2 regions of the Curtobacterium sp. SGAir0471 genome follow, and region 1 is predicted to be linked to the other one. Evidence: predicted binding sites of a transcription regulator. Region 1 holds the regulator's gene; the other holds the start of a gene.
What was found. Region 1 encodes HrcA, which represses chaperone genes, less so after heat shock. Its sites were predicted from a motif close to TTNGCACTCGNNNNNNNCGAGTGCNAA; they were not measured.
Positions count from the first base shown of each region.

Region 2: the regulator HrcA is predicted to act here: its motif matches at 3,302-3,328, upstream of C1N91_RS00140 (Hsp20/alpha crystallin family protein).

Region 1 is NZ_CP027869.1:1,423,426-1,428,704, forward strand. Features, by position in the region: gene C1N91_RS06500 (DUF1990 family protein) at 1-101, shown strand, start outside; gene C1N91_RS06505 (HAD family hydrolase) at 171-863, opposite strand; gene hemW (radical SAM family heme chaperone HemW) at 892-2,127, shown strand; gene C1N91_RS06515 (DUF4870 domain-containing protein) at 2,150-2,593, opposite strand; gene hrcA (heat-inducible transcriptional repressor HrcA) at 2,702-3,724, shown strand; gene dnaJ (molecular chaperone DnaJ) at 3,836-4,948, shown strand; gene C1N91_RS06530 (RsmE family RNA methyltransferase) at 4,948-5,279, shown strand, end outside.
Region 2 is NZ_CP027869.1:28,417-33,695, reverse strand. Features, by position in the region: gene C1N91_RS00165 (hypothetical protein) at 1-131, opposite strand, end outside; gene mgrA (L-glyceraldehyde 3-phosphate reductase) at 273-1,316, shown strand; gene C1N91_RS00155 (alpha/beta hydrolase) at 1,407-2,198, opposite strand; gene C1N91_RS00150 (phenolic acid decarboxylase) at 2,198-2,725, opposite strand; gene C1N91_RS00145 (MarR family winged helix-turn-helix transcriptional regulator) at 2,789-3,259, shown strand; gene C1N91_RS00140 (Hsp20/alpha crystallin family protein) at 3,386-3,829, shown strand; gene C1N91_RS16500 (hypothetical protein) at 3,842-4,156, shown strand; gene C1N91_RS00135 (manganese catalase family protein) at 4,290-5,171, opposite strand.

The sequences.
Region 1 (5,279 bases):
CGCAGCCGTCCAGCCGGAAGTGGGCGTTCGTCGCGCCCCTGCTCCGTCGACAGCAGCGGGTGATGGCCGCCAAGTACCTCAGCGCACTCCGAGGCGACTGACGACGGAACGCGCCGCGGCGCACGGCCACGAGCGCGGCAGTGCACGGGCCACGCCCCACCGCGCCCCGCTCAGTGCAGCGGCGGCAGCGCGGCGATCGCGTCCTCGAGCAGCCGGGCGTCCTGCACGCAGTCCCGCGCGACGCACACCGCACTCGTCCCCCGCAGTGCGTCGACCTCGTACACCCCGGTCGCCACCGCGACGAACGGGATCCCCACCGCGTCGGCCGCCTCGCCGTCCCGCGGGGTGTCCCCGACGATCACGGCACGCTCCCCGGACAGTGCGGCGGCGGCGCGCGCGGTGACCCCGGTGCGCTCGACCTCCGCGTCCCCGAAGTACGAGTGCTCCCAGTCGAACGCGTCGAGGTCGAAGCCCGCTCCGCCGAGCTTCACCCGTGCGCGGTGCTCGGAGTTGCCGGTCAGCAGGCCGTTCCGCCAGCCGAGCTCGGCGAAACGTCGGACGAGCGCTGCGGCTCCCGGTGCGGGGGAGCGGCGTTCGCCCCGGCCGTACCGTTCGTCGGTCAGGTCACGGAGGTGCCGGCTGACGGTGGGGATGAGCGCGTCGTCGAGGTCGTGCGCCCGGACGTGGTCGGCGATGAGCCCCGCGTCGGTGCGGCCGTGCTGGTGCCCGACCTTCAGCACCAGGTCGCGGCCGACGGCACGTTCGACGGCCAGGTGGTACAGGTTGCCCGGCGACGCGGCGTTCAGGACGAGGGTGCCGTCGATGTCCCACAGCACCGTGGTGGGGACGGTGTGGTGCTCCATGGCTCCATCATGGCCGAGAATGGAGTCCATGCCGAGTGCGCTCCCGATCGCCGATCCCGCTCCCGCGGACGGCCTGCTCACCCCCGGCCCGGGCGCCGGCGACGTCCCCTTCGGGGTGTACGTCCACGTGCCGTTCTGCCGGGTGCGCTGCGGCTACTGCGACTTCAACACCTACACGGCATCCGAGCTGCGCGGTGTGCGCCGCGACGACTACGCCGGCCACGCGGTGCAGGAGATCCGCTGGGCGGCCGAGGTGCTCGATCGCTCCGGCGTCCCGCGACGCCCGGTCTCGACGGTGTTCTTCGGCGGTGGCACGCCGACGATGCTGCCCGCGGACGACCTCGTGATGATCCTCCGGGCGATCGACGACACCTGGGGGATCCTCCCTGGGGCCGAGGTCACGACCGAGGCGAACCCGGACTCCGTGGACGCCGACTCGATCGCCACGCTCGAGCGCGGCGGGTTCACCCGGATGAGCTACGGCATGCAGTCCGCGGTGCCGCACGTCCTCGCCACGCTCGACCGGACGCACGACCCCGAGCGCGTCCCGGTGGTGGTCGACCTCGCGAAGCAGCGGGGTCTCGACGTCAGCCTCGACCTCATCTACTCGACGCCGGGGGAGTCCCTCGACGACTGGCGCACCTCGCTCGACGCCGCACTGGCCTGCACCCCCGACCACGTCTCGGCCTACTCGCTCATCGTCGAGGAGGGCACGGCCATGGGGCGCATGGTCGCCCGCGGCGAGCTCCCCGCGCCGGACGACGACCTGGCGGCGGACATGTACGAGCTCGCCGACCGCACCCTCGCCGACGCCGGGTACGCCTGGTACGAGGTGTCGAACTGGGCCCGCACCGACGAGCAGGGCGGCCCGGACCGCCACGCGAGCCGGCACAACCTGTCGTACTGGAAGGGCCACGACTGGTGGGGCGTCGGCCCGGGCGCGCACTCCGCGGTCGCCGGCACGCGCTGGTGGAACGTGAAGCACCCGGCCGCGTACGCGAACCGGGTGCTCTCCGGCGAGTCCCCGGCGGCCGGGCGCGAGACGCTCGACGCCGACACCCGGTACGTCGAGCGGGTGCTCCTGGCGGCGCGCGTTCGCGGCGAGCTCGGCACCGCGGAACTCGGTCGGGAGGCCCGTGGCCGCGTCGCCGGCCTCATCGCGCGTGGTCTCGTGGACGGCTCGGCCGCGGTGCGGGGACGCATCGAGCTGACCCTCCAGGGCCGGCTGCTCGCGGACGCCGTCGTCCGCGAACTGCTCGACTGACGCGCGGGCTGCCGCCCGCGCGCTACTGCTTGATGAACTCGATGGTGAGCGGGTAGCGGTAGAAGTCCCCGCGGTTCGCCGCCACGGCCGCCAGGATCGCGAACACGATCACGAGCACGCCGATGATCGGCAGCAGGACGAACCCGATCACGACCAGGCAGAGCAACCACGCCACGACGTACGCGATCGCCATCGTGATGTGGAAGTTCAGCGCCTGGCGGGTGTGCTCCTTGATGAACTGCCCACGGTCGCGCAGCACCAGGTAGGCGATGATCGGCACGACCAGGCTGAAGAAGATGCCGCCGACGTGCGTCAGGGTCGCCCACAGGCGCTGGTCCTCCGGCGACATCGGCTGCGGCGGCGTGAAGCCGGCCGGGTACTGCGGTCCCTGCGGGTTCTGGGGTCCCCCCGCCTGTTGGCCGTACCGGCCGTCCTGCGGGCCGCCTGGTTGCTGTCCGTAGCTCATGCCGTGAGCGTACCGGCGCAGGCCCCCGCGGTCCCGGTCGGTCGGTGGTCGGGCGTAGGATCAGCAGTCGACACGTCCGAGTGCCAGCATCGAACGGAAGGGGTCCGGATGGTCAGCGAACGCTCCCTCGAGGTCCTCAAGGCCATCGTGCGGGACTACGTCGCATCGCGGGAGCCCGTCGGCTCGAAGACGATCGTCGAGCGCCACGCCTTCGGGGTCAGCGCGGCGACGATCCGCAACGACATGGCGCAGCTCGAGGACGAGCAGCTCATCGCGGCGCCGCACACGTCGTCCGGCCGGGTCCCGACGGACAAGGGCTACCGGGTCTTCGTCGACCACCTCGCGGCCGCGCGGCCGCTGTCGAGCGCGCAACGGCACGCGATCGAGACCTTCCTCGGCACGCCGAACGACCTCGACGAGGTCCTCGGGCGCACCGTGCGCCTGCTCAGCCAGCTCACGAACCAGGTCGCGCTCGTGCAGTACCCGTCGATGGTGCGCGCCCGCGTGCAGCACGTCGAGCTCGTCCGGCTCGGTGACACCCGGCTCATGGTCGTCCTCATCACGGACACCGCCCGGGTCGAGCAGCGCGTGGTCGAGACCGACGTCCCCCTCGACGAGGACTCCCTCACCGAGCTCCGCACCGTGGTGAACGGCGCGAGCGTCGGACTCCTGCTGCAGGACGTGCCCCGGGCCCTGCGCGCAGTGCCGCAGCAGCTCCGCCCGGACGCGCAGGCGCTCGGTGGGGTCGTCGTCGCGACGCTCATCGAGCAGGTGGCTGCGAACCGCCAGGACCGCCTGGTGATGGCCGGCGCGGCGAACCTGGCGAAGAGCGAGCGGGACTTCTCCGGCGGCCTGTTCCCCGTGCTCGAGGCGATCGAGGAACAGGTGACCCTGCTCCGGTTGTTCGGCGAGATGCAGGTGGACGACGTGGCCGTGGCCGCGAGCATCGGCGCCGAGAACGCCGAGTACGGCCTCGACGCGACGAGCATCGTGGCCGGCGGGTACCTCGCCGGCGGCGGGGCGGTCGCCCGACTGGGCGTCCTGGGCCCGACCCGCATGGACTACGGCACGAACATGGCCGCCGTCCGCGCGGTCGCACGGTACCTGTCCAAGCTGCTGGGCGAACATTGACCGGACCACGCGCCCGACGCGCGGTGTCCTGCGGACCGGCTCCGCGCCTCCAGACCGATCTGCGGCGACCGCCGCGACCCACCGACCGAACCGAAACCGACTGAGGGAACCGTGGCAGACCACTACGACGTCCTCGGCGTCCAGCCGGACGCCTCCGATGCCGACATCAAGAAGGCCTACCGACGGCTGGCGCGCGAGCTGCACCCGGACGTCAACCCGAGCCCGGACGCGGCCGAGCGCTTCAAGGACGTGACGCACGCGTACGACGTGCTGAGCGACCCGGAGCAGCGCCGGCGCTACGACGCCGGGCCGCAGGCCGACAGCCCCTTCGGCGGCGGCGCCGGCGGGTTCAGCGACATCTTCGACGCCTTCTTCGGCGGCGGGGGCGGCGGTGGACGTGGCAACGGTCCGCGGAGCCGGGCCGAGCGCGGACAGGACGCCCTGCTGCGCATCGAGGTCGACCTGGACGAGGTCGTCTTCGGCACGCACAAGGACGTCGAGGTCGACACGGCCGTCGTCTGCGAGACCTGCAACGGCTCGTGCTGCGCGCCGGGGACGAGCCCGCGCACCTGCGACATCTGCGGCGGCTCCGGGCACATCCAGCGCCAGGTCCGCTCCCTGCTGGGCAACGTCGTGACGAGCGCCCCCTGCGGGACGTGCCGCGGCTACGGCACCGTCATCCCGAGCCCCTGCCCGACGTGCCAGGGACAGGGCCGCGTCCGCGCGCGCCGCACCATCCCCGTCGACGTGCCCGCGGGTGTCGAGACCGGGCTCCGGCTGCAGATGCCCGGACAGGGCGAGGTCGGCCCGGCCGGCGGTCCCTCGGGTGACCTCTACCTCGAGGTCAAGGTGCGCCACCACGACGTCTACAGCCGTGACGGCGACGACCTGCTCGCGACGCTCGAGGTCCAGATGACCGATGCGATCCTCGGTGCCCACACCACGATCGACGGGCTCGACGGGCCGGTCGAGCTCGAGATCCGTCCGGGCGTGCAGAGCGCCGACGTCCTGGTGATCAAGGACCGCGGCGTGACCAAGCTGCGCGGCAACGGACGAGGCGACCTCCGCGTCGGGGTGCAGGTCGTGACGCCGACGAAGCTCTCCCACAAGGAGCGTGGACTGGTCGAGCAGCTCGCGAAGTCCCACAGGGCACCGGGACCGCAGCTCGCGCGCTTCCAGCAGGGCATGTTCGGCAAGCTCCGCGACCGCTTCTTCAACTTCTGATGGCCTCGCTCCACCTGGTCGAGCCGGGCGGGCTCGACGGCGTCGGTGTCGGCGACCCGGTGTCGCTCGACGGCGCCGAGGGGCGGCACGCGGTGTCCGTCGCGCGGGTCCGCGTCGGCGAGACGCTGCGCATCGCGGACGGGCGCGGGACGGTCGTGACCGGTGCGGTGGTCGCGACGGGCAAGGACTCGTTGACGCTGACCGTGTCCGACGTCTCGGTCGACGCGGCTCCGCGCCCCGCGCTGGTGCTCGTGCAGGCGCTCGCGAAGGGCGGACGGGACGAGATGGCGGTGCAGGCCGCGACCGAGATCGGCGTCGACCGGATCGTCCC
Region 2 (5,279 bases), 1.4 Mb from region 1:
GACAGGAGCGAGGGGTCCTGGATGCGACGCGTCACGTAGGCGTCGATGACGGCGGGGTCGGTCAGTCCGACCCGCGTGTGGGTCGCGGACAGCCGTGTCGACCGCGGCATCCCTGAGTACGTGCTGTGCATGAGTGGTCCCGCCTTCCTGCGTCGCTGCCGTCCTGGTCGGACGAGGGAACTGTTTCACGACGCGAACGATCAGTGCAACGAACCTTTCGCGTTCTGTACGGTTCGCGCGGCACCCGACCGGGCGGGGCCAGGATGGGAACCATGGCCTACACCGCCGCGGACGACCGCTACGACTCCATGCCCTACCGCCGGACCGGCCGATCGGGCCTCGACCTGCCCCTGCTCTCCCTGGGCTACTGGCACAACTTCGGCGACGACAAGCCGTTCGAGACGCAGCGGGCGATCAGTCGCCGGGCGTTCGACCTCGGCATCACCCACCACGACCTCGCCAACAACTACGGCCCGCCCTACGGCGCTGCCGAGGTGAACTTCGGCCGGCTGATGCGCGAGGACTTCCGCCCCTACCGCGACGAGATGGTGATCTCGACGAAGGCCGGGTGGGACATGTGGCCCGGGCCGTACGGGCAGGGCGGCGGCTCGCGGAAGTACGTCCTCGCCTCGCTCGACCAGTCGCTCGAGCGGATGGGCCTCGACTACGTCGACGTCTTCTACTCGCACCGCCTCGACGCCTCGACGCCGCTCGAGGAGACGATGGGCGCGCTGCACACCGCCGTGCAGCAGGGCAAGGCGCTCTACGTCGGGATCTCGTCCTACGACGCCGAGCGCTCCCGGCAGGCCGTCGAGATCCTGCGCGACCTCGGCACGCCGCTCCTCATCCACCAGCCGTCGTACTCGATGCTCAACCGATGGATCGAGGACGAGGGACTCCTCGACGCCGCCGGCGAGCTGGGCTTCGGCGTGATCGGCTTCACCGCGCTCGCGCAGGGGCTGCTCACCGGGCGCTACCTCGACGGCGTGCCGGAGGACTCGCGCGCAGCCGCCGGCAAGTCCCTCGACGCCGGCACCCTGACGGACGAGGTCGTCGGCCACCTGCGGGCGTTGGACGACATCGCGTCCGAGCGCGGTCAGAGCCTCGCGCAGCTCGCGCTCGCGTGGGCGCTGCGCGACGAGCGGGTGACCTCGCTCGTGATCGGGGCGTCGCGTGTGGAGCAGCTCGAGCAGAACGTCGCGGCGCTCGGCAACCTGTCCTTCACGGACGACGAGCTCCGTCGCATCGACGAGCACTCGGTCGGCGTCCTCGACGTCGACCTGTGGTCGGGCGCCCGTTCCGGTCAGGTGAGCTGACCCCGGAGCCCTTCGCGAAACGCAACGTGGGCGAGTGCTCGCAGGGTTCTACCGCTGCGAGCTGCCGCCCACGTTGCGTGCCGCGGTCCGTCAGGCCAGGCCGAGGCGCTCGTCGAGCAGCGACAGGAGTCGCTCGCGGAACGGCACCGACGACCAGCCGTGGTCCGCGCCGTCGACGACCGTCAACCGCGCTCCGGGCAGGAGTTCGGCGTAGCGGCGGCCGTAGGACACCGGCACGATCGCGTCCTCGGTGCCGTGCACCACGTCGGCGGGACCCGTGTACCCGGATACCGGCCCGTAGACGTCGAGGTCGTCCTGCACGTCGGCGATGAACGCGCCACCGAGGGGCATCCCGCCGAAGTCGAACCACCCGCGCTCCCGGACCGGCGCGAGCGGCTGCCCCTGGATCTCGTCGTGCTTCGTGATGTCGTCCACGACGACCCCGGCGGGCGACCACAGTGTGAGCGTCCGGACGTGCGAGGGCTCCCGCGCCGCGGCGAGCGCCGACTCCACCGCGCCGAGGCTGTGCGCGACGACGTGCACGCCCTGCCCACGGTCGGCAGCGCGGATCATCGCGACGACCTGGTCGACCTCGTCGCGGATCGTGATGTCCGCGAACTCGCCGTCGCTGACGCCCTGGCCCAGTCGGTCGTGGCTCCGGACCACTGCTCCTCGTGCGACCAGGTGCCGCGCGGTCTGCACGAACAGCTGCTGTCCGCCGAGTGCCGTGCTGCTGAAGCCGTGCACGAGCAGCACGACGGGAGCGTCGTCGGCGGCGCCGTCCTGCGGCTCCCACTGCCAGCCGCGGACCGTGCGGCCCTCGTGGTCGAGCGTGGTCGGCGTGGTGCGGGGATCGACACCCCGCAGCGGCACGGTGGCCATCAGTTCGTCAGGTCCGCCCAGCCGGCCGGCAGGTCGCCGGGAGCGGTGTCGATCACGGACTCGTCGTCCTCGCCGACGTGCTCGAACAGGGTGATGTGCGCGAACTCGGGCACGACGTAGATCGGGTAGGTCGGGCCCTCGTCGCGGAAGCGCTGCATCTCGTCCAGGTGGTCGTTCTGGAAGAGGACGGTCTTCGACCCGTCGAGCTCGATCCACCGCGGGAAGAAGATCGTGCCGTGCAGGACGCGCTGCTCCGGGATGACGTTGACGACGACGCTGGTGCCCGTCGGCTCGTTCCACGACACCTTGTAGACGCCGGCCGCCAGGGCGACGAGGTCGACCGTCTGGTCCTTCACCCAGCGGCCGCCGACGTGGCCGGTGTGGATGCGGTAGTCGATGGTCGTCGCGTTCTTGACGTACATCTCGTACTGCCAGCCGTTGGCGTACGTGTAGACGAACCGGTGGCCGACGATGCCGGTGAGGTCCTGGGGCGGTTCGGGGTGTTCGACGGTGGTTTGCGTGCTCATGTGTTCGAGTTTGCTCCCGAACTTGTTTTGTTGCAAACACTTCTCGCTGCTAGGTTGCCGTGTGTGCAGGGTACGGACGGGTCGGAGGGCACGACACAGGTCGCGCGCAGGCTGAGCGACCGCGTCGGACCGTTCCGCCGCGCCCTGCTCCGGACGTCGCGCGAGGTCGCCGACCTGCCGGACATCCCGGACGCCCAGGTCGAGGTGATGCGTGCACTGGCGGTGGGGACGACCACCCCCTCCACCCTCGCCAGCCGCCTCGGACTCGCCCGCTCGACGGTGAGCAACCTCGTGTCGGCGATGGAGACCGCGGGTCTGCTCGAACGACGCCTGGCGGCCGGGGACGGGCGTCGGACCGAGCTCCGCCTGACAGCGCTGGCCGAGGAACGGCTCACGGCGTACGACGAGGCGTCGACCTCCGTGCTCGTCGCGGCGCTCGACCGACTCTCCCCCGAGGACCGCGCCGCACTCGCTGCCGCACTCCCGGCGCTCGAGCACCTGCACCGTGAGGTCACGCGCCGCGACGCGCGCTGACCACCGTCGACCCCGGGCTCCCAGCGAGCTCCGAGCGCTTTTTTGGCACTCCTGAGGGGAGAGTGCTAAAACGTGTTGCAGTTGAGTCGAGGGGACTCAACGAAGACCACGAAGGAGTTGATCTCGATGACGATGCAGTTCGACCCGTTCCGCGAGCTCGACCGACTCGCCGGCTCCCTGCTCGGGGCCGGCGCGGGTGCTCCGCGCTCCATGCCGATGGACCTGTACCGCACCGGCGACCACTACGTCCTCGACGTCGACCTGCCGGGCATCGACCCGGGCTCGGTCGACGTGGACGTCGACGGTTCCGTGCTGACGATCCGCGCCGAGCGCACCCTCGGTGCTCCGGAGGGTTCGCAGTGGCTCACCCGCGAGCGGCAGCCCGGCACGTTCGTCCGGCAGCTGACCCTCGGCGACCACCTCGACACCGCCCGCATCAGCGCCGCGTACGACAACGGTGTGCTGAGCGTGACGATCCCGGTGAAGGAGTCCGCGAAGCCGCGCAAGATCGACGTCACCACCGGCGGCGGTGCGCAGCAGCTGGCGGTCGGCAGCGGTTCCGCCGAGTAGTCCGGGGCGCCGGTGACGACAGTCCTCAACGCACTCCTCGCCGTGGTGGTCGTGACCGCGGCCCTCGTCGCCACGAGCCTCGACCGCCGCACCGCCGCCCTGCTCGGCGCCGGTGGCAGCACCGTGGGCAGCTTCCTCACCTGGGTCGTCGCCCCGCGGGCGTGGACCGACGTGCCGGTCGTCCCCTGGGTCGCCGCCGTGGCCGGGACGGTCGCGTGCATCGCGCTCTGGAGCGCGGTGCGCCTGTACTCCGACATCTTCGAGCCGACGCGCGCGCCGCGCGACGACGACACGGCAGCACTCGCGACGGTCGGCGCGGACACGTGACGACCTGACCATCAGACGGACGGGAGGCCCGGTGCCAGCCGGCACCGGGCCTCCCGTCCGTGGGCGCGTTCCGTCTGCGGTCGCCTCCCGTCTGCCGTCGCGTCCCGTCACCGACACACGATCGGCGCGACCGTCACTCCTTGTTCAGGGTGTCCTGCACCGCGCCCGCGGTCTTCTCGACCACGTTCGGCAGTTCGGTCGTGCCGTAGAACCGCACGTCGGGGTGCGTGGGCGGCGGCATCGGCACCGCCGACGTCGGGCCGTCGTGGTACGAGTACTCGCCCTTGCCGTCGAACGACGGACCGCTCGCCCAGGGGCCGTCGCCCGCCTGCGCCCCGTCCGAGAAGTTCAGGTACTGGTAGCTGAACTCGGTGTGCTCCTTCGACTGCGGGAAGTTGTTCGGCACCGGGAAGTCCTCGATCCCCTTCTCACGCAGTTCGGCGGCCGCCGTCGCCCACATGTTCTGGTGCATGGTGTCGCGCGCGAGCAGGAACGACAGCAGGTCCCGCACGCCGTGGTCGTCGGTCATGTGGTAGAGCCGTGCGACCTGCACGCGCCCCTGCATCTCGGCGTTGGCGTTCGCGGTGAAGTCCGCGAGCAGGTTGCCCGACGCGGTGATGTAGGAGCCCTGCCAGGGATTGCCGTCGCTGTCCACCGGACGTGCTCCGGCGCCCGCGACGATGCCCTGCTGGACGTCCGTCCCACCGACGATCGCGGCCACCGTCGGGTCGTCCTGCACGGCGTCCTCGGTGATGCCGAGCGGGCTCTTCTCGAGCAGCTGGGCGATCATCGTCGCGAGCATCTCGACGTGCCCCATCTCCTCGGCGCCGATGCCGAAGACCATGTCGCGGTACTTGCCCGGCATGTGCATGTTCCACGCCTGGAACTGGTACTGCATCGCGACGGAGATCTCGCCGTACTGGCCGCCGAGCACCTCCTGCAGCTTGCGGGCGTAGACGGCGTCGGGCTTGTCCGGCGTGCTCGTGAACTGGAGTTCCTGCTTGTGGAAGTACAACTCGTGCTCCTGTCTCGATGATCGTCGTGCCGGGGTCGGGCGTCAGGGGCCGTCGTCGGCACGGTGGTGTCCGGTGGTCGCGGCCGACGGCCGGCCGTGCCGACTGGG